DNA from 4 places in the Streptomyces sp. NPDC079167 genome. Region 1 is predicted to be linked to each of the others. Evidence: riboswitches for the same ligand, from Rfam matches in the RefSeq annotation. Region 1 holds a riboswitch; each other region holds the start of a gene.

Region 1 (4,024 bases):
CGCTGGGCACCATCCGCTCGAACCTGTTCTGGGCCTTCGCCTACAACGTGGCGGCCCTCCCGCTCGCCGCCGCCGGCCTGCTCAACCCCATGATCGCCGGTGCTGCCATGGCGTTCTCGTCGGTCTTCGTCGTCGGCAACAGCCTCCGGCTGCGCGGCTTCCGCCCCGCCGGCTGAGAGGGGCCACGCCCCGCCGTCCCGCGTCCCCCGACAGGGGCGCGGGCATCGGTGAGCGGGTAGGTTCGGCAGCGTGGCCACTCTGCTGATCGTGCATCACACGCCCTCGCCCAACTGCCAGGCGCTGTTCGAGGCGGTGGTCTCCGGTGCGACGACGGAGGACATCGAAGGGGTCCGGGTCGTGCGACGGGCGGCGCTCTCCGCCACGGCCTCCGATGTGCTCGCGGCCGACGGCTACCTGCTCGGCACCCCGGCGAACCTCGGGTACATGTCCGGGGCCCTGAAACACTTCTTCGACCAGGTCTACTACCCGTGCCTGGACGCGACGAAGGGCCGGCCCTTCGGCTACTACGTGCACGGCGGCAACGACGTCACCGGGGCCGTGCGGGGCATCGAGACGATCACCACGGGCCTCGGATGGCGCCGCACGGCCGACGCCGTGACCGTCACCGGCGAGCCGGGCAAGGCCGACACGGAGGCGTGCTGGGAGCTGGGGGCGACCCTCGCCGCCGGGCTGATGGACTGACGTACTCCCGGGCCGCGCCGCCACGCTGCCGGGACCCGTCGGCGGGGACGGCCGCCTCCCGGCGGCGGATGCCGCCTCAGGTGCGGTCGATGTGCACGCTGGTCGACTTCACGCGGGCCGTGGCCTGCATGCCGACCTCGAGTCCCAGTTCCTCCACTGCTTCCCGGGTCAACAGCGAGACGAGGCGGTGCGGGCCGGCCTGGATCTCGACCTGGGCCGCCACATCGCCCAGCTTCACCGCCGTGACGATCCCGGGGAAGGCGTTGCGCGCCGAGGTGTAGGGCACCTCCTCCTCGCCGGGGGCGGCCTGGCCGACCTCGATCGAGAACGCGGCCAGATCGCGGCCGTCGATGAGGCGGCGCCCGCCCTCGTCGCGATGGGTCGCGACGCGGCCGGCGTCCGCCCAGCGCCGGGCGGTGTCCGGGCTCACGCCGAGAAGACGTGCCGCCTGCCCGATGGTGTAGGTCTGCATGCGCTGCACCATATGTCTCAGCGCGGCCTCCAGGTGAGCTTGCCCCCGCCCACCCACCGGATGACGGCCGGGTCGTCGAGGTCGTGGACCGGAATGCCGGCTGCCGCGGCGGCGATCAGCACATCCGTCATCGCCGTCGCGCTTCCGATCACCTCTCCGTCGATCTCCACGATCCGGAAGGGCGGATCCCCGGGCTGGACGGGCAGGACGGTGATCCGGGGTGCCGAGGCGAGGGGGCTTTCAGTCATAGGCGCATCGGTTCCACGCGGGCGCCCCCTGTATGCGTCTGGGTCTCAGCTGTGAGTCGTATGCCCGATTTGAGGTAGTTTTTTGGAATTAATCCTGTAATACATAAAAGGCCATTTCGTGTGACCTGAGGCCTTCGCTCGGGAGCAAATCGCCCGAATCGGACTCCGTGACCAGGGTCACTCCCGGGGGCCCGGACGCAAGGGCGCGGCAGTCGGTTCCCTTCTGTGCCAAGAGAGATGGCCGGCGCGATGTGGGGTGGATTACATGAATTCCCGAGAATTGATCTTGCGAATGAATTGTGATCATCGCGCCAGGCTTGTTCCTTTCCCTATTTCTCGCCTACGGTCTCCATCACTCCGGGCGGAACGCCGAATCCTGCCGCCGTCCGGTTACCCGACTACTTCTCGTACGGCAGGAGCGGGGGACCCAAGTAAGCGCCGATCCGGTTTCCGGAGCGGCTCGGGGTGAAGTCGCATTCGTGTGCGGCCGGGCATCTCCAGCCCGAACCCGACAGCTCACTTCGCAGGCGACGGAGAGGAATTCAGCATGCCCGAAAACGGTAAGCACCGTCGTTCCAGGACCAGTTCGCTCACCCGCGGCATCATCGCCGTGAGCACGGGCGGAGCCGCCCTGGCCCTCCCGGTGATCGGTGCGACCGGCGCCTTCGCGGCCCCGGCCCAGCCGGTCGCCGTGGAAAAGGCTGCGACGTCGACTGCCGCGTCCGGCAAGGGAATTGCCGCGCAGAAGTCCGAGTCCGTCACCTATTCCGTGATCTTGGGTGACACCCTTGCAAAGATCGCCCGCGAGCATTCCGTGGACGGTGGCTGGAAGGCCCTGTACGAGGACAACGAGAAGGTTGTCGGCGGAAACCCGGACCTGATTCACCCCGGTCTGAAGCTGACCATCGGCGGCAAGGCCGAGAACAAGTCGGCGGACAAGGGAGAGAAGGCAGAATCCAAGGCCTCGGCCTCGTCCGACCGCGCTGCGGAGAGCGCCGACCGTGCCGACCGTTCGGAGCGCACGAGCACGCCCGTCGCCGCGGAAGGCGCACCCGCCGCCGAGGCCGCTCCGGCCGCCGAGCCGGTCTCGTACACGGACGACCTCGACGGCTGGATCAAGGAGTCGCTCGCCGTCATGGCCGAGCACGGCATCCCCGGCAGCTACGAGGGCATCCACCGCAACATCATCCGCGAGTCCGCGGGCAACCCCCAGGCCATCAACAACTGGGACATCAACGCCATCAACGGGGTCCCGTCCAAGGGCCTGCTCCAGGTCATCGACCCGACCTTCCAGGCCTACCACGTGCCCGGTACGTCGATGGACAGCTACGACCCGGTCGCCAACATCACGGCCGCGTGCAACTACGCCGCGGACCGGTACGGCTCCATCGACAACGTCTTCGGGGCCTACTGAGCCTTGCCGAGGCGGGACCTCTGACACGCGGACGTGTATGACAGAGGGACAGAAGTGACGGGTGGTGTGGGTTCGGCGGAACCCGCACCACCCGTCGTCCGTTTCCGGCGCCGATCCGTTCCGAAGGTCCCGTGCCGTCCGCGTCACGGCGGCCGAGGTGGCGCCGACAGGCCCGGCGGGGCGCGGGTGACTGGTCTCGTACAGGTTCGTCGTCCATACTGCCCGCCGTGGAGCAGCGCATAGATTCGAAGACGAAGCCCGAGTTCGCCGCGGGGACAGACCCGGCGTACATCCCTGGCCTGACGGCCCCTGCCCCCGCGCGGACGGAGGCGGAGAAGGAGGATGCGGCGCCCCGGAAGGCGGAGAAGGCCGACGAGCCCCGGGATGCCGGGGCCGCGGACGCGCTCGGCGAGGAGGCCGTGGACGAACCCTCGGCCGCCCCCGACGACACCACCGTGGACGCCGCGGCCTCCGACGGCACGGCCGGGGCCGACGACGACGCCCCGGAGGCCGGGGCCGAGGGCGCCGCGGACGGCCCCGTCTTCGAGGTCAGCGACCGGCGCGGATCCATCAGAGTGGACGCGGACGGTGTCCGCTTCCGGCTCGACGACCAGGAGGCGGAGTTCGACTGGTCCGAGATCGGCGCTGTCGAGGTCAAGACCGGCCGCTTCGGGCGCCGGTTCACCGTGACGGTCCACCTGTCGAGCCGCCGGTGGTTCAACGCCGAGGTCGAGGCCGGGTCCCGGAGCGACCTCAAGGGGTGGACGGCGGAGCTCGACGAGGCGCTGGACGCCTACTTCGAAGAGGCCTGACCTCTCCGGGCACCCCTGTCACCGGGCCGGACCCCCGGCCCGGATGACAGGTCCGCTCGCCCGGATCATGCCGGGGCAGGCGTGCCGGCGCCGCACTCGCGGCGTTGCCGTCGGCCGGCACGGCCCCTTCCCGTGCCCAGGGGGCCGTTCAGGCTCCCGGAGCCGTGCCGAGCACCACCGACCGGGTCAGATGGCGCGGCAGGTCGGGGTCGAGTCCACGGGCCGCCGCGCGGGCGATCGCCAGCCGCTGGACCCGGACCAGGTCGGCCAGCGGGTCCAGTCCGCTCTCCACCCAGCGGGCCCCGGTCGCCACCACCTGTTCCCGCAGCCCGTCCGGGGCGGTGCCGAACATCCAGGTCGCGGTCCCGGCGGTGGC
Region 2 (4,024 bases), on a different contig from region 1:
CGAGTTCACCGAGCGCACCGCTTACGGCTCCCGGAGCATGGATCCGTACTCGAAGTTGCTGTCCGAGCGGATCGTCTTTCTCGGCACACCGGTCGACGACACCGCGGCGACCGACCTGATCGCGCAGTTCATGTATCTGGAGCACGCCGATCCTGACCGGCCGCTCTCCCTCTACATCAACTCGCCCGGCGGCTCCTTCAACGCCATGACCGCGATCTACGACACCATGCGCTTCCTCGCATGCGAGGTGGAGACCTTCTGCCTCGGCCAGGCGGGTTCGAGCGCCGCGGTCCTGCTCGCAGCCGGCACGCCCGGACACCGACATGCCCTGCCGGGCGCCCGGGTAGTCATCCAGCAACCCGCCCTGGACGAGCCGGTGCAGGGCCAGCCCTCCGATCTCGCGATCCAGGCCCGCGAGTTGGAGCGGGAGCGCGAGGTGGTCACGGCCATGCTCGCCCGTCACACCGGGCGTACCGCACGGGAGATCAGCGCAGCCATCGAACGGGACACCATCCTCGACGCCCCGGCCGCCCTGGCGTTCGGGCTGGTGGACCACGTCATGGAGAACCGCACGCCGTCCCAGCCGCCGCATCCCGCGAGGTGAACGCCCGATGCTCACCCCCCAGTTCCCGCCGCTCCCCGCCCTGACCCGCGCGGAGGCCGAGTTCATCGACTGCTATCTGGAGGTGCTCGACCAGCTGGGCCGCATCAACCCCGCCCGCGGCAGCGACACGTACGGGGCGCTCCGGGCGGCTCAGGCTCTCGCGTCCCGGGCCACCGCCCTCCGTGACGCGCTCGTCCTGATGCACGAGCGGGGTGAGTCACAGATCCACGCGGACACCCTGGCCAGGGCACTGCGACTGCTGGACGGTGAGCGGCGCGCCGGGCGGGTCGCCGTGCCTCCCGCGTCGTCGAGTTGAGCGCTCCGGCGCCCGGCTCGGCCGCCGCACCGCTTTTCGGCACCACTTTTCGACACGCCCGGCGGCCTGACGAGTTTTCCTCCCTCGATCGGCGTAGAAGGTCCCCCGCGCGAGGGACAGCCCAACTTGCGCGACAAGCGCGGACACTGAGCGGAATCAGTTGTTCCGCCGCTGGTGCGCGGCTGGTCCGGTGCGGCCGTTCCGACTCGGGACCGACTTCGTCCACCCGATCGGATCAGTCGTGACGACTCTCACATATCGCCACTTCAGCGAGGAAATCCGGCGGCGCGTGCGTAAAGATCCCTGGGACGACAAGCCCCCGCCACCGCGGCGGGGCGGTCCGGGCGGACGCCGAGTCCTGCCGCCGTCCGGATGCCTGGTCGACAGGAGTGGATCGGCAGGAGTGGAGGACCCGAGCACAACGGGCCGACCGGAGTTCCGGACGGCCCTCGGGGTGAAGCCGCTTCGCGCGGCCGGGCAACTTCGCCAGCCCGAACCCGACAGGTCATCCTTCACAGGCGGCTGACGAAGGGTTGCGCATGACTGCGCAGGTTCATGTCCCGTCTCTGTTCGCCCGGGTCGGCACGGCCTCGGTTCTGACATTCGCCGTAGGCACCACCATGATGGCCCCAGGTCTCGTGAACGACGCCGAGGCCGCCGCCCACTCGACGAAGGCACTCAAGATCGCGGCCTCGAAGAAGGGTGCGCCCTACAGATGGGGCGCCACGGGCCCCCACAGGTTCGACTGCTCAGGGCTCACGCTCTACTCGTTCAAGAAGGCCGGCAAGAAACTCCCCCGCACGGCGCAGCAGCAGTACAACAAGACCCGCCATATCACCAGGTCGCAGCGGAAACGCGGCGACCTCGTCTTTTTCCACTCCGGCCGCAGTGTGTACCACGTCGGTATCTACGCCGGCAGCGGGAAGATCTGGCACTCGCCGAAGACCGGCGCCGTGGTCCGGCTGGAGAAGATCTGGTCGGGCAACGTTCTGTACGGGAGGGTCCGCTGAGGGCCCTCCCTTCTCCGTTCAGTGCAGCAGAGGACCCGTCACCAGCACGAGTCCCAACGCGGTGAGCGCCGTGCCGCTGCCACCCTCGATCACCCGGGTGGCACGCGGCCGGCGCAGCCACCGGCCCAGGCGGTCCACGAGCAGGGCGACGGCCGGGAACCAGACGAGCGCGAGCAGGACGACCACCGAGGCCAGCAGGAGTGTCCTGGGCAGCGGCGGCTGCCCTTCGGGGACGAACTGGGGCAGCAGGCTGAGGAAGAGTACGGGCGCCTTCGGGTTGAGGGCGTTGGTCAGGAACCCCTGGCGCAGTGATCTGCCGGCCCCCGGCAGCGTCCTGTCCTCGCTCTCCTCCCCGGCAGCGGTGGCGGCGGTGGTCCGCCGGCGCATCGCGTACAGGCCGCTGAGCCCGAGGTGGAGGACGTACGCGCCGCCGAGCAGCTGGACGGTGCGGAACAGGGCGGGCATCGTCACGAGCACGGCGGCGAGTCCGGCCGCGGCCAGCGCGGTGTGCACCACAAGCCCTCCGGCGACTCCCAGGGCTGTGGCGAGCCCGGACCGCCGGGATGCGAGCGCGTTGCGTACGACCACGGTGAAGTCGGCGCCGGGGAGGGCCACCATCCCCGCGGCCACGGCGACGAAGGCGAGTAGTTGTGCGTCCATGGGTCCACCCTGACCGACGGCAGCCCTTAGCATGTACTTGCAATCTCCTGGGTCTGCCAAAAGGAACGCTTAATGTACGACCCGACACGGCTGGCCGCGCTGGTGGCGGTGTCCGAGGCCGGATCGATCACGCGTGCGGCGGCGCGGCTGGGGTACACCGCGCCCGCCCTCTCGCAGCAGCTGGCCAAGCTGGAGAAGGAGACCGGAGCCGCGCTCCTCGTCCGCCACCACCGCGGCGCGCGGCTGACTGCCGCCGGTGAGCTGCTGGCGGGGCGGGCGAGACGCGTCCTGGACGAGATGGACCAGGCGCGGCACGAGCTGGCCGGGCTGGCAGGGCTGTCGGGCGGCCGGCTGCGGGTCGGCACGTTCGTGACGGCCGGGATCCATCTGCTGCCGCCGGTGCTCACCGCGTTCCGGCGCGCCCACCCCGATGTCGAACTGGCTGTCACGGACTGCGAGCCGCCCGCCGGTGTCGCCGCCGTGGCGGCCGGCGACGTGGACCTGGCGCTGACCCACGCCTACGAACCCGCGGCCGCCGACCCGCTCCCGGCGGGGGTCTGCGCCGAGCCGCTGCTCGTCGAGGAGCTGGTGCTGGTCACCGCGCTCGGGCAGAAGCTGTCCGAGGGCAGCGGCCCGCTGCCCGTGGCCGAACTCGCGGGCCGCCCGCTGATCAGCAGCGCGCCCGGCCATCCACCGCGCCGCGGGGTGGAGCGTGCGCTGGCGGAGGCGGGGGCCACCCCCGCCGTGGTGTGCGAGTCGCCCGGATACGCACTGGTGTGCGCGCTGGTCAGCGCGGGGATCGGGGTGGCGGTGGTGCCGGAGATGGTGGCCGCGATGTCTCCGGCGCCGCTCGCCGTCCGGCGCCTGGAACCAGCCGCCTTCCGGCGGACGATCTCCGTGGCACACCGGGGCGACCGGAACACCGCGGCGGCGACGACGCTGATGGCCCTGCTGCGCAGCGGCTTCGGCCGGGCTTCCGCAGTGTGAGGGGGCTCCGCACCGCACGGGTGGGCCGCCCACCGCACGGCACGCCCGCACCGCACGGGTGGCCCGCCCACCGCACGGCACCGCCCGCACCGCACGGGTGGCCCGCCCGACGGTGTCAGGCCCGGGCGGAAACCGGCCATGGCAGAGCGACCGACACGGTCTTGCCACCGTCCGGGGTGGGGCTGACGCTGAGCCGCCCGCCGTGCTCCTTCGTCAGGGCCCGGATGATCACCAGGCCGCGGCCGTTGTCCTGCCGGACCGCGGCGGGCAGCCGCTGGGGCCAGCGGGGGTGGCTGTCCGTCACGCCGAGACAGAACTCGACGTCCCGGTCGAGGCGGAGGTCCACCGTGAAGGTGGGCGACTGCCCGAAGGTGTGCTGGACGGCGTTGGTGGCGAGCTCCGAGACGATCAGCCGGATGGTGTCGGCGGTGTCGTCGTCCTCGGCCA
Region 3 (4,024 bases), on a different contig from region 1:
GTGTCCCGTACGGCGCGGAGGGCGACCTCGTGCGCGTCCACCCAGGAGAGGAATGGCTCTACGTCCTCGACGGAAGGCTGCGGGTCGTTCTCGGCGAGACCGTGCACGACCTCGATCCGGGTGACAGCGCGCACTTCGACTCGCTCACCCCGCACCGGATCGCGGCTCCCGACACCGGTGGGGCGCGGCTGCTCTTCGTCCACACGCTCCTGCAGAGCCCGGTCGCAGAGCTGTGTCCGGGCAGCGGGATCCACCGGCTCTGATCCCGCACACCCACACCGCGCGCCCCCTTCGTCAGCCCGGCCCGAGCGGCCGGAAGAGAGGACTGTCATGTCCGATTCGGAGTATTACGACCCGCTCACCCCGCGCAGGCCGAAGAGCAAGGACACGCAGGAGCGGCGGATGCCCCGCGGCGTCGTGATCCGGCTCTTCGCCTACCTCGTGGCCGGACACGTCATCGCGGCCTTCCTCTTCCTTCTCTTCACCGTGGCCGGCAAAGGATGACGGCCGGCGTCACGCACCCTCGACGAGTCGCTCACGCAGCTTCGCGCGGGTCCCGTCGCTGATCTTCAGGCCTTCCCGGAGGTAGCGGTCCGTGCCGCCCCAGACCTCGTCGATGGTGTCGAACGCCGCGGCGAGGTATTCGGCCTGGGCGCCGAAGAGCGGATTGAGCAGCTCCATCACCTCTTCGGACATCCCTGCCGATGAGGTGTCGCTGCGGCGCACCTTGTAGCGGCGGTGCGCGTCGTTCGACTTGAGGTAGTCGGCCTCGATGGCCTCCCTGCCGACGCCGACCGCGAGCAGGGAGACCGCGATCGACAGGCCCGCCCGGTCCTTGCCCGCCGCGCAGTGCATCAGCGCCGGCACGCTGTCCTCGGCCAGCGCGTGCAGCACACGGCTGTGTTCGGCGGTGCGGTCCTTGATGATCGAGCGGTACGAGGCGATCATCCGCTCCGTCCCCTTGCCGTCGGCCAGGATCGAGCGCAGCTGCTGGATGTTCCCGTCGCGCACCAGCCGCCAGAACTCAGCGCCGTCCGCCGGGTCGGAGAGGGGAATGCTGACATTCCGGACGCCGGGCAGCTCCACGTCGAGACCGTCGAGCTTGTGGTCCGCCGCGTTGCGGAAGTCGAAGACCGTGTGGAGGCCGAGCCCCGCGAGGAAGGCGGTGTCGGCCTCCGTGGCGTGGGCGAGGTGACCGCTGCGGTAGAGGCGCCCGTACCGCACGGTGCCGCCGTCGACGGTCGGAAGCCCGCCGACGTCGCGGAAGTTGCGGACACCGGTCAGGCTGACGTCCGTCGGCTCGGGGCCGACCGGCGGGACCTCTGGCAGCTGCGTCACAAGGGCTCCTGGAGTGTCGGGCGTCGGCGCCGCTCGCCGACGGGGGCACGCCCGCGACGATACGACATGCCTGCATCGGGCAACTGCCGTGGTTCTGGTCTCCGCGAGAGAACGGCGATCACGTCATGTCCGTATTGGTGTATTTAGCAGAACATGCCCCGCTTGCACGGGAGATGGGATGGGGCGGGTGAGCGGGATCATATCCGTGACGGTGCGTGGCGAAGATGCCGGGGGGTATTCCGGACGCCGTGCGGAAAGCCAAGATCCGTAATCCACGGAGTGTGACGGGAATTCCGTGCCGGAAATGAAGCACGGATTCCGGTTCGGAATCCGCGGCTTGTTCGCGACGTCCCGGCTCGCTTACGGTCACGGTCAATCCGGACGGAACGCCTAATCCTGCCGCCGCCCGGAATCCGCACCGACTCACGTGTGGCAGGAGCGGGGGAACCAGGTAAGCCGCCGGCCGGAGGGATCCGGTACGGCTCGGGGTGAAGTCGCGCACCACGCGGCCGGACATCTCCAGTCCGAACCCGACAGCTCACCTCGCAGGCGCCGGAGAGGAAAAACCCATGCCCGCAAAAGGCAAGCACCGCCGTACGAAGACCGGCCCGATCTCCCGAGGCGTCCTTGCCGCAGGGACCGGCGGCGCCGTTCTCGCCCTCCCGCTGATCGGCGCCACCGGCGCCCACGCGGCCGAGCAGTCCGCACCGGCCGCCAAGTCCGCCGCCGCGCACAGCGCCCCGGCGGCCGCGAAGAGCGCCCCGAAGACCTACTCGGTGGTCTCCGGTGACTACCTGGCGAAGATCGCGGGCGAGCAGAAGATCAAGGGCGGCTGGCAGAAGCTGTACCAGGACAACCGCGACGTCGTCGGCGAGGACCCCGGCCTGATCCTCCCGGGCATGAAGCTGACCCTCGGCGCCAAGGCGTCCGGCTCCGCCGAGACCACGCCCTCCAAGTCCGCCCCGTCGGCTGCGAAGAAGGCCGCCCCGGCCGAGAAGAAGGCCGCCCCGGCCGAGGCGACGTCCGCCCCGGCGGCGAAGACCGCCGACTCCTCCGCGTCTCAGGAGAGCACCGGCTCCGGCTGGGCCGCCCCGGTCGAGAACGCCAACGTCACCACCCAGTACCGCGCCTCGGGCGCCAGCTGGTCCAGCGGCTACCACACCGGCTCCGACTTCCAGGCGGCCTCCGGCACCAGCGTCCGGTCCATCGGCCCGGGCACCGTGGTCTCCGCGGGCTGGAGCGGTTCGTACGGCAACGAGGTCGTCATCCAGCACAGCGACGGCATGTACTCCCAGTACGCCCACCTGTCCTCGCTCGAGGTCTCGGCCGGCCAGACCGTCACCGGCGGCCAGCAGATCGGCCTCTCCGGCACCACCGGCAACTCCACCGGCCCGCACCTCCACTTCGAGGTCCGGACCGGCCCGAGCTACGGCTCCGACGTCGACCCGATCGCCTACCTGCGCTCGCACGGTGTCTCCATCTGAGACCTGCCGGCCGAGGGCTGAAGGAGAGGGGCGGTGCGCGCTTGCGCACCGCCCCTCTCCTTATTCCGGCTTTACCAAAAACTGACCGGGTGGTCTTTCTCACCACCCGTCAACCCCTTATTACGGTCGCGTAGGTCACAATCGAAGGTGCAAGATAAGCCCTTGTGGCAGACGATTCGAGAAACAAACAACGAGGCATCATCGGGTCGTACGCAGCGATTGGCGACAGCTTCACCGAGGGCGTCGGAGACCCCGGCCCCGGCGGGACCCTCGTCGGCTGGGCCGACCGGCTCGCGGTGCTCCTCGCGGACCAGCTCCCGGTCCCCGACGCGACGGTCGCCCCCGCGGACGACACGCACGGCAACTTCCGGTACGCCAATCTCGCCGTACGCGGACGGCTCCTCGACCAGATCGTCGAGGAGCAGGTCCCCCGCGCCAAGCAGCTGGCACCCGACCTGGTGAGCTTCTGCGCAGGCGGCAACGACATCCTCCGTCCCGGCTCCGACCCGGACGACGTGGCGGAGCGCTTCGAGCGTGCGGTCGCCGACCTGACGCAGGCGGTCGGCACGGTCATGGTCACCACCGGCTTCGACACCCGAGGCATCCCCGTGCTCAAGCACCTGCGGGGCAAGATCGCCATGTACACCGCCCACGTCCGGTCCATCGCCGACCGCTACGACTGCCCGGTGCTGGACCTGTGGTCCCTGCGGTCCGTGCAGGACAGGCGGGCATGGGACAACGACCGGCTGCACCTCTCGGCGGAGGGGCACACCCGCGTCGCGCTGCGGGCCGCACAGGTCCTCGGCCTCCAGGTGCCGGCCGACCCCGACCAGCTGTGGCCCCCGCAGGCACAGCGCGGAGCGCTCGAGGTCCGCCGCGACGACATCCAGTGGGCGCGTGAATACCTCGTCCCGTGGATCGGCCGCCGACTGCGCGGGGAATCCTCCGGCGACCACGTCGAGGCCAAGCGCCCAGACCTGCTGCCGCTCTGACCGCTCGGCCGGTGACCCCTCCTCAGGGGCCGGCCAGGGGGAGCGGACGCCGGGCCGGGCCCGGCGGAACGAGCCCGTCCGATGCGGCCTCCCGCACCGGACGGGCGGGTATCCGCTCCAGTACCCCGCCTGCGAAGACGTCGTACAACGGCAGCGTCTCCAGGTGCACATAGCCGATGTGGCAGTCGCAGACACCGAGCGGGCAGCCGC
Region 4 (4,024 bases), on a different contig from region 1:
ACGGGGTGTTGCGAAGTCCTCACCCGCGCCTGGCCGGGCGTGTGCCCCGGCGCACGCCGCAGCCGGTGGGCCGCTGTCGCCCGCTCGGCGTGCTGGGCGGCGAGCGCCCTGGCCCGCTCCGGGTCGCGGCGGGCCACGGCGTCGACCAGAGCACCGTGCTCGGCCCAGGAGTCCGCGGGGCGGACCGGCTGCTCGACCGCGTACATCCAGGCGATCTTGTGCCGTAGCTGGGTGAGCAGAGCGATCAGCGCGGGGCTCCCCGAGGCCTGCGCCAGCGTCTCGTGGAACCAGCTCCCCAGGGAGCGCAGATCCTCCCCCTCGCCCCGGCGCACCCGTTCCTGACCCAGTCTGACCAGGCCGCGGAGCACCTTGAGATGTGCCTCGGTGCGGCGCTGTGCGGCGCGCGCGGCGCCGAGGGGCTCCAGGAGCATCCGCATCTCCAGGAGGTCGGCCGCCTCCTGCTCGGTGGGCTCGGCGACACAGGCGCCCGCGTGCCGGCGGGTGACGACGAAGCCTTCGGACTCCAGGGTGCGCAGCGCCTCGCGTACGGGGACGCGGGAGACGCCGTAGCGACGCGCGAGCACCTCTTCGGTGAGGCGGCTGCCGCGTGCGAAGACACCGGAGACGATGTCGTCACGGATTGCCGTGCATACCGAATGCGCGGGAATGCGCATGTCCGAACCTCCGCCTTAATCCCCGCGAAACGCGGCCGATCGACGCCTGTTCTGTGACTCTATTGCAACCGGCCGGAATTTCCGATGGCAGGGTGGAATCCATGGATACCTTTTGGCCTGGGAGCACTTCCGCGGGGGCTTCGGCACGCGTCCGGCCCCCGGAACACGTCGAAGGCCCCGGCGGGTGCCGGGGCCTTCGACGCAGATCGCGGTGCGCGTGGGGTCAGACCTGGACCCCGTGGGCGCGGAGGTAGGCGACGGGGTCCATGTCCGAGCCGTACTCGGGGGTGGTCCGGGCCTCGAAGTGCAGGTGCGGCCCGGTGGAGTTGCCGGTCGACCCGGAGAGGCCGATCTGCTCGCCGGAGCCGACGCTCTGGCCGACGGAGACGCCGATCGAGGAGAGGTGGCCGTACTGGGTGTACGTGCCGTCCTTCATCCTGAGCACGATGTTGTTGCCGTAGGCGCCGCCCCAGCCGGCCTCGACGACCGTACCGGCGCCGACCGCGACGACCGAGCTGCCGGACGCGGCCTGGAAGTCCACGCCGGAGTGGGAGCCGGAGGACCAGAGCGCGCCACCGGACTTGTAGCCGGTGGTGACGTGGGAACCGGCGACGGGGAGGTGGAAGGCGTTGAGCCGGGCGCGTTCGGCGGCGCGGGCGGCGCGCGCCTTCTCCTTGCGGGCCTCCTCGGCGCGGGCCTCCGCCTTGCGCTTGGCCTCGGCCTTCGCCTTCGCCTTGGCCTTCGCTTCGGCCGCGGCCTTCGCCGCGACGTCGGCCTGGTGCTTCTGTGCCTTCGCCTGAGCCTCGATCTGGGCGGCGAGGGTGGTGTCGAGGGCGACCGTCTGGGTCAGGCCGGTGCTGCCCGCGGTGACCTCGGAGTCCGCGGCGAGGGCCGGGGAGGCCGTGGCACCGAGTACGCCGGTGGTGGCCAGGGCGGCGACGCCGGCGACCTTGGCGCTCTTGCGCGTCAGGCGGCTCGGGGCACGGTGCTTCCCGGTGGCACGGATGAACGCCATGGAGGGGCTGGTCCTTTCCTTCCTTCTCGCCTACCGGGTTAGCTGACGGGTTCGGAGCAGGAAGGTCTCCTACGGGCCCCTGAGCCTCCGACGAGGTGCAGGGATCCGATTCACCCCAGGGACTTCATGGGTCCCCGGCTCCCCAGGCTCGCGCCTGACGGGGACTCGGCGATGGCTGTCCGGCGCCGCGGGCGCGGCAATCGTCCGGCGGACAGCCGCGCCGACGCTAGATCGGGAGCCTTTCCCCCGCCAAACGGAAAGGGCCTTTTGTCGCACATCCCACAGGGCAAAGCGCGACTTTATTGGCAATCCGGACAAATGACAGAACCCCGGCGGGAGTACACCCGCCGGGGTCCGTCATGTCCGGTTCTGTCAGCCGCTGACGACCGACACCTCACCGATACCGAGCGCCTCCACGGGCTCCTTGATCTGAGCGGCGTCCCCGACCAGGACGGTGACCAGCCGGTCGACCGGGAACGCGTTGACCACGGCGGCGGTCGCCTCGACCGTGCCGGTGTCGGCCAGGCGTGCGTACAGCTTCGCCTGGTAGTCGTCCGGGAGGTGCTGCTCCACCTGGTCGGCCAGGGTGCCCGCGACGGAGGCCGCCGTCTCGTACTTGAGCGGGGCGACGCCCACGAGGTTCTGCACGGCGGTCTCCCGCTCGGCGTCGGTGAGCCCCTCGGCCGCCAGGGTGCGCAGGACCTTCCAGAGGTCGTCCAGCGCGGGGCCGGTGGACTCGGTGTCGACGGAGCCGCTGATGGCGAGCATCGCGGCGCCCGCCGCACCGGACGAGGAACCCGGCGCCGTCGAGCGCAGCACCTGCCCGAAGGCACGGACGCCGTAGGTGTAGCCCTTCTCCTCGCGCAGCACACGGTCCAGCCGGGAGGTCAGAGTGCCTCCCAGGCAGTACGTGCCGAGGACCTGGGCGGGCCACACGCTGTCGTGCCGGTCGGCGCCGATCCGGCCGATCAGCAGTTGCGTCTGCACGGCTCCGGGACGGTCCACGATGACCACACGGCCGGTGTCGTCCGCGGTGATCGGGGGCACGGGCCGGGCCTGGCCGGCATCGCCCGACCAGTCACCGACGGTCTCGGAGAGCAGCGCGTCCAGGTCCACGTCGGTGAGGTCACCGACGACGACCGCCGTCGCCGTGGACGGGCGGACATGGGCGTCGTAGAAGGCGCGTACGGCGGCGGCGTCGATCCGCCGGACCGTCTCCTCGGTGCCCTGCCGAGGACGCGACATCCGCGCGGTGGCGGGGAAGAGCTCCTTGGAGAGCTGCTTGGCCGCGCGCCGGGCCGGGTTGGCCTGCTCGTGCGGGATCTCGTCGAGGCGGTTGCCCACCAGACGCTCGATCTCGCCCTCCGCGAAGGCCGGGGCCCGCAGAGCCTCCGCCACCAGTCCGAGGGCCTTGGTCAGCCGGGAGACCGGTACCTCCAGGGAGACGCGGACACCCGGGTGGTCCGCGTGGGCGTCCAGCGTGGCGCCGCACCGCTCCAGCTCGGCGGCGAACTCCTCGGCGGAGTGCTTGTCCGTGCCCTCGGACAGCGCGCGCGCCATGATCGTGGCCACACCGTCCAGGCCCTCTGGCTCGGCGTCCAGCGGGGCGTCGAGGAAGATCTCCACGGCGACGACCTGCTGGCCGGGCCGGTGGCAGCGCAGCACGGTCAGCCCGTTGGGCAGGGCACCGCGCTCGGGCGCGGGGAAGGCCCAGGGCCTGGCCTCGCCGGCGGTCGGCTGCGGGTGGTACTCCATCGCTACTCCAGTCACGGCGGCGTCGGTCACTTGTCGGCCCCCTCGGGCGCGTCGGTGCCCTCGGTCTCGTCGGCCGGTTCGACCGGCTCGTAGACCAGGACCGCACGGTTGTCGGGGCGCAGGTGCGCCCGGGCGGCTGCCTTGACCTCGTCGGCCGTCACGTCGAGCACACGGCCCACCGCGGTCAGGGCGAGCTGCGGGTCGCCGAACAGGACGGCGTACCGGCACAGTTCGTCCGCGCGGCCGGCTACCGTGCCGAGACGGTCGAGCCACTCGCGCTCCAGTTGCGCCTGGGCGCGCTCCATCTCCTCCGGCGTGGGGCCCTCCTCCGCGAAGCGGGCCAGCTCCTCGTCGACGGCCGCCTCGATCTGCGGCACCTCGACGCCACCGGACGTCTTGACGTCCAGCCAGCCGAGCGACGGCGCGCCGGCCAGCCTGAGCAGCCCGAACCCGGCGGCGACCGCCGTGCGGTCACGGCGCACCAGCCGGTTGTGCAGGCGGGACGACTCGCCGCCGCCGAGCACCGTCAGGGCCAGGTCCGCGGCGTCGCACTCGCGGGTGCCGTCGTGCGGCAGCCGGT

What was found. Region 1 has a riboswitch for cyclic di-AMP ahead of AB0P41_RS27720 (transglycosylase SLT domain-containing protein). Riboswitches for the same ligand answer to the same signal wherever they lie in the genome.
Positions count from the first base shown of each region.
Region 2: another riboswitch for cyclic di-AMP. It lies ahead of AB0P41_RS20300 (C40 family peptidase); the one in region 1 lies ahead of AB0P41_RS27720 (transglycosylase SLT domain-containing protein).
Region 3: another riboswitch for cyclic di-AMP. It lies ahead of AB0P41_RS31030 (LysM peptidoglycan-binding domain-containing M23 family metallopeptidase); the one in region 1 lies ahead of AB0P41_RS27720 (transglycosylase SLT domain-containing protein).
Region 4: another riboswitch for cyclic di-AMP. It lies ahead of AB0P41_RS28455 (M23 family metallopeptidase); the one in region 1 lies ahead of AB0P41_RS27720 (transglycosylase SLT domain-containing protein).

Region 1 is NZ_JBFBLO010000015.1:55,768-59,791, forward strand. Features, by position in the region: gene AB0P41_RS27700 (heavy metal translocating P-type ATPase) at 1-176, shown strand, start outside; gene AB0P41_RS27705 (flavodoxin family protein) at 250-702, shown strand; gene AB0P41_RS27710 (helix-turn-helix transcriptional regulator) at 779-1,174, opposite strand; gene AB0P41_RS27715 (hypothetical protein) at 1,192-1,422, opposite strand; cyclic di-AMP (ydaO/yuaA leader) riboswitch at 1,780-1,965, shown strand; gene AB0P41_RS27720 (transglycosylase SLT domain-containing protein) at 1,970-2,836, shown strand; gene AB0P41_RS27725 (hypothetical protein) at 3,064-3,648, shown strand; gene AB0P41_RS27730 (sugar isomerase) at 3,797-4,024, opposite strand, start outside.
Region 2 is NZ_JBFBLO010000009.1:110,344-114,367, reverse strand. Features, by position in the region: gene AB0P41_RS20310 (ATP-dependent Clp protease proteolytic subunit) at 1-604, shown strand, start outside; gene AB0P41_RS20305 (hypothetical protein) at 612-920, shown strand; cyclic di-AMP (ydaO/yuaA leader) riboswitch at 1,260-1,456, shown strand; gene AB0P41_RS20300 (C40 family peptidase) at 1,460-1,930, shown strand; gene AB0P41_RS20295 (LysE family translocator) at 1,949-2,590, opposite strand; gene AB0P41_RS20290 (LysR family transcriptional regulator) at 2,663-3,577, shown strand; gene AB0P41_RS20285 (ATP-binding protein) at 3,693-4,024, opposite strand, start outside.
Region 3 is NZ_JBFBLO010000020.1:119,877-123,900, reverse strand. Features, by position in the region: gene AB0P41_RS31045 (XRE family transcriptional regulator) at 1-263, shown strand, start outside; gene AB0P41_RS31040 (DUF6126 family protein) at 331-504, shown strand; gene AB0P41_RS31035 (tyrosine-protein phosphatase) at 514-1,338, opposite strand; cyclic di-AMP (ydaO/yuaA leader) riboswitch at 1,745-1,905, shown strand; gene AB0P41_RS31030 (LysM peptidoglycan-binding domain-containing M23 family metallopeptidase) at 1,908-2,822, shown strand; gene AB0P41_RS31025 (SGNH/GDSL hydrolase family protein) at 2,987-3,814, shown strand; gene AB0P41_RS31020 (STM4011 family radical SAM protein) at 3,837-4,024, opposite strand, start outside.
Region 4 is NZ_JBFBLO010000016.1:61,069-65,092, forward strand. Features, by position in the region: gene AB0P41_RS28450 (GntR family transcriptional regulator) at 1-674, opposite strand, end outside; gene AB0P41_RS28455 (M23 family metallopeptidase) at 898-1,689, opposite strand; cyclic di-AMP (ydaO/yuaA leader) riboswitch at 1,702-1,870, opposite strand; gene AB0P41_RS28460 (pitrilysin family protein) at 2,062-3,444, opposite strand; gene AB0P41_RS28465 (pitrilysin family protein) at 3,471-4,024, opposite strand, start outside.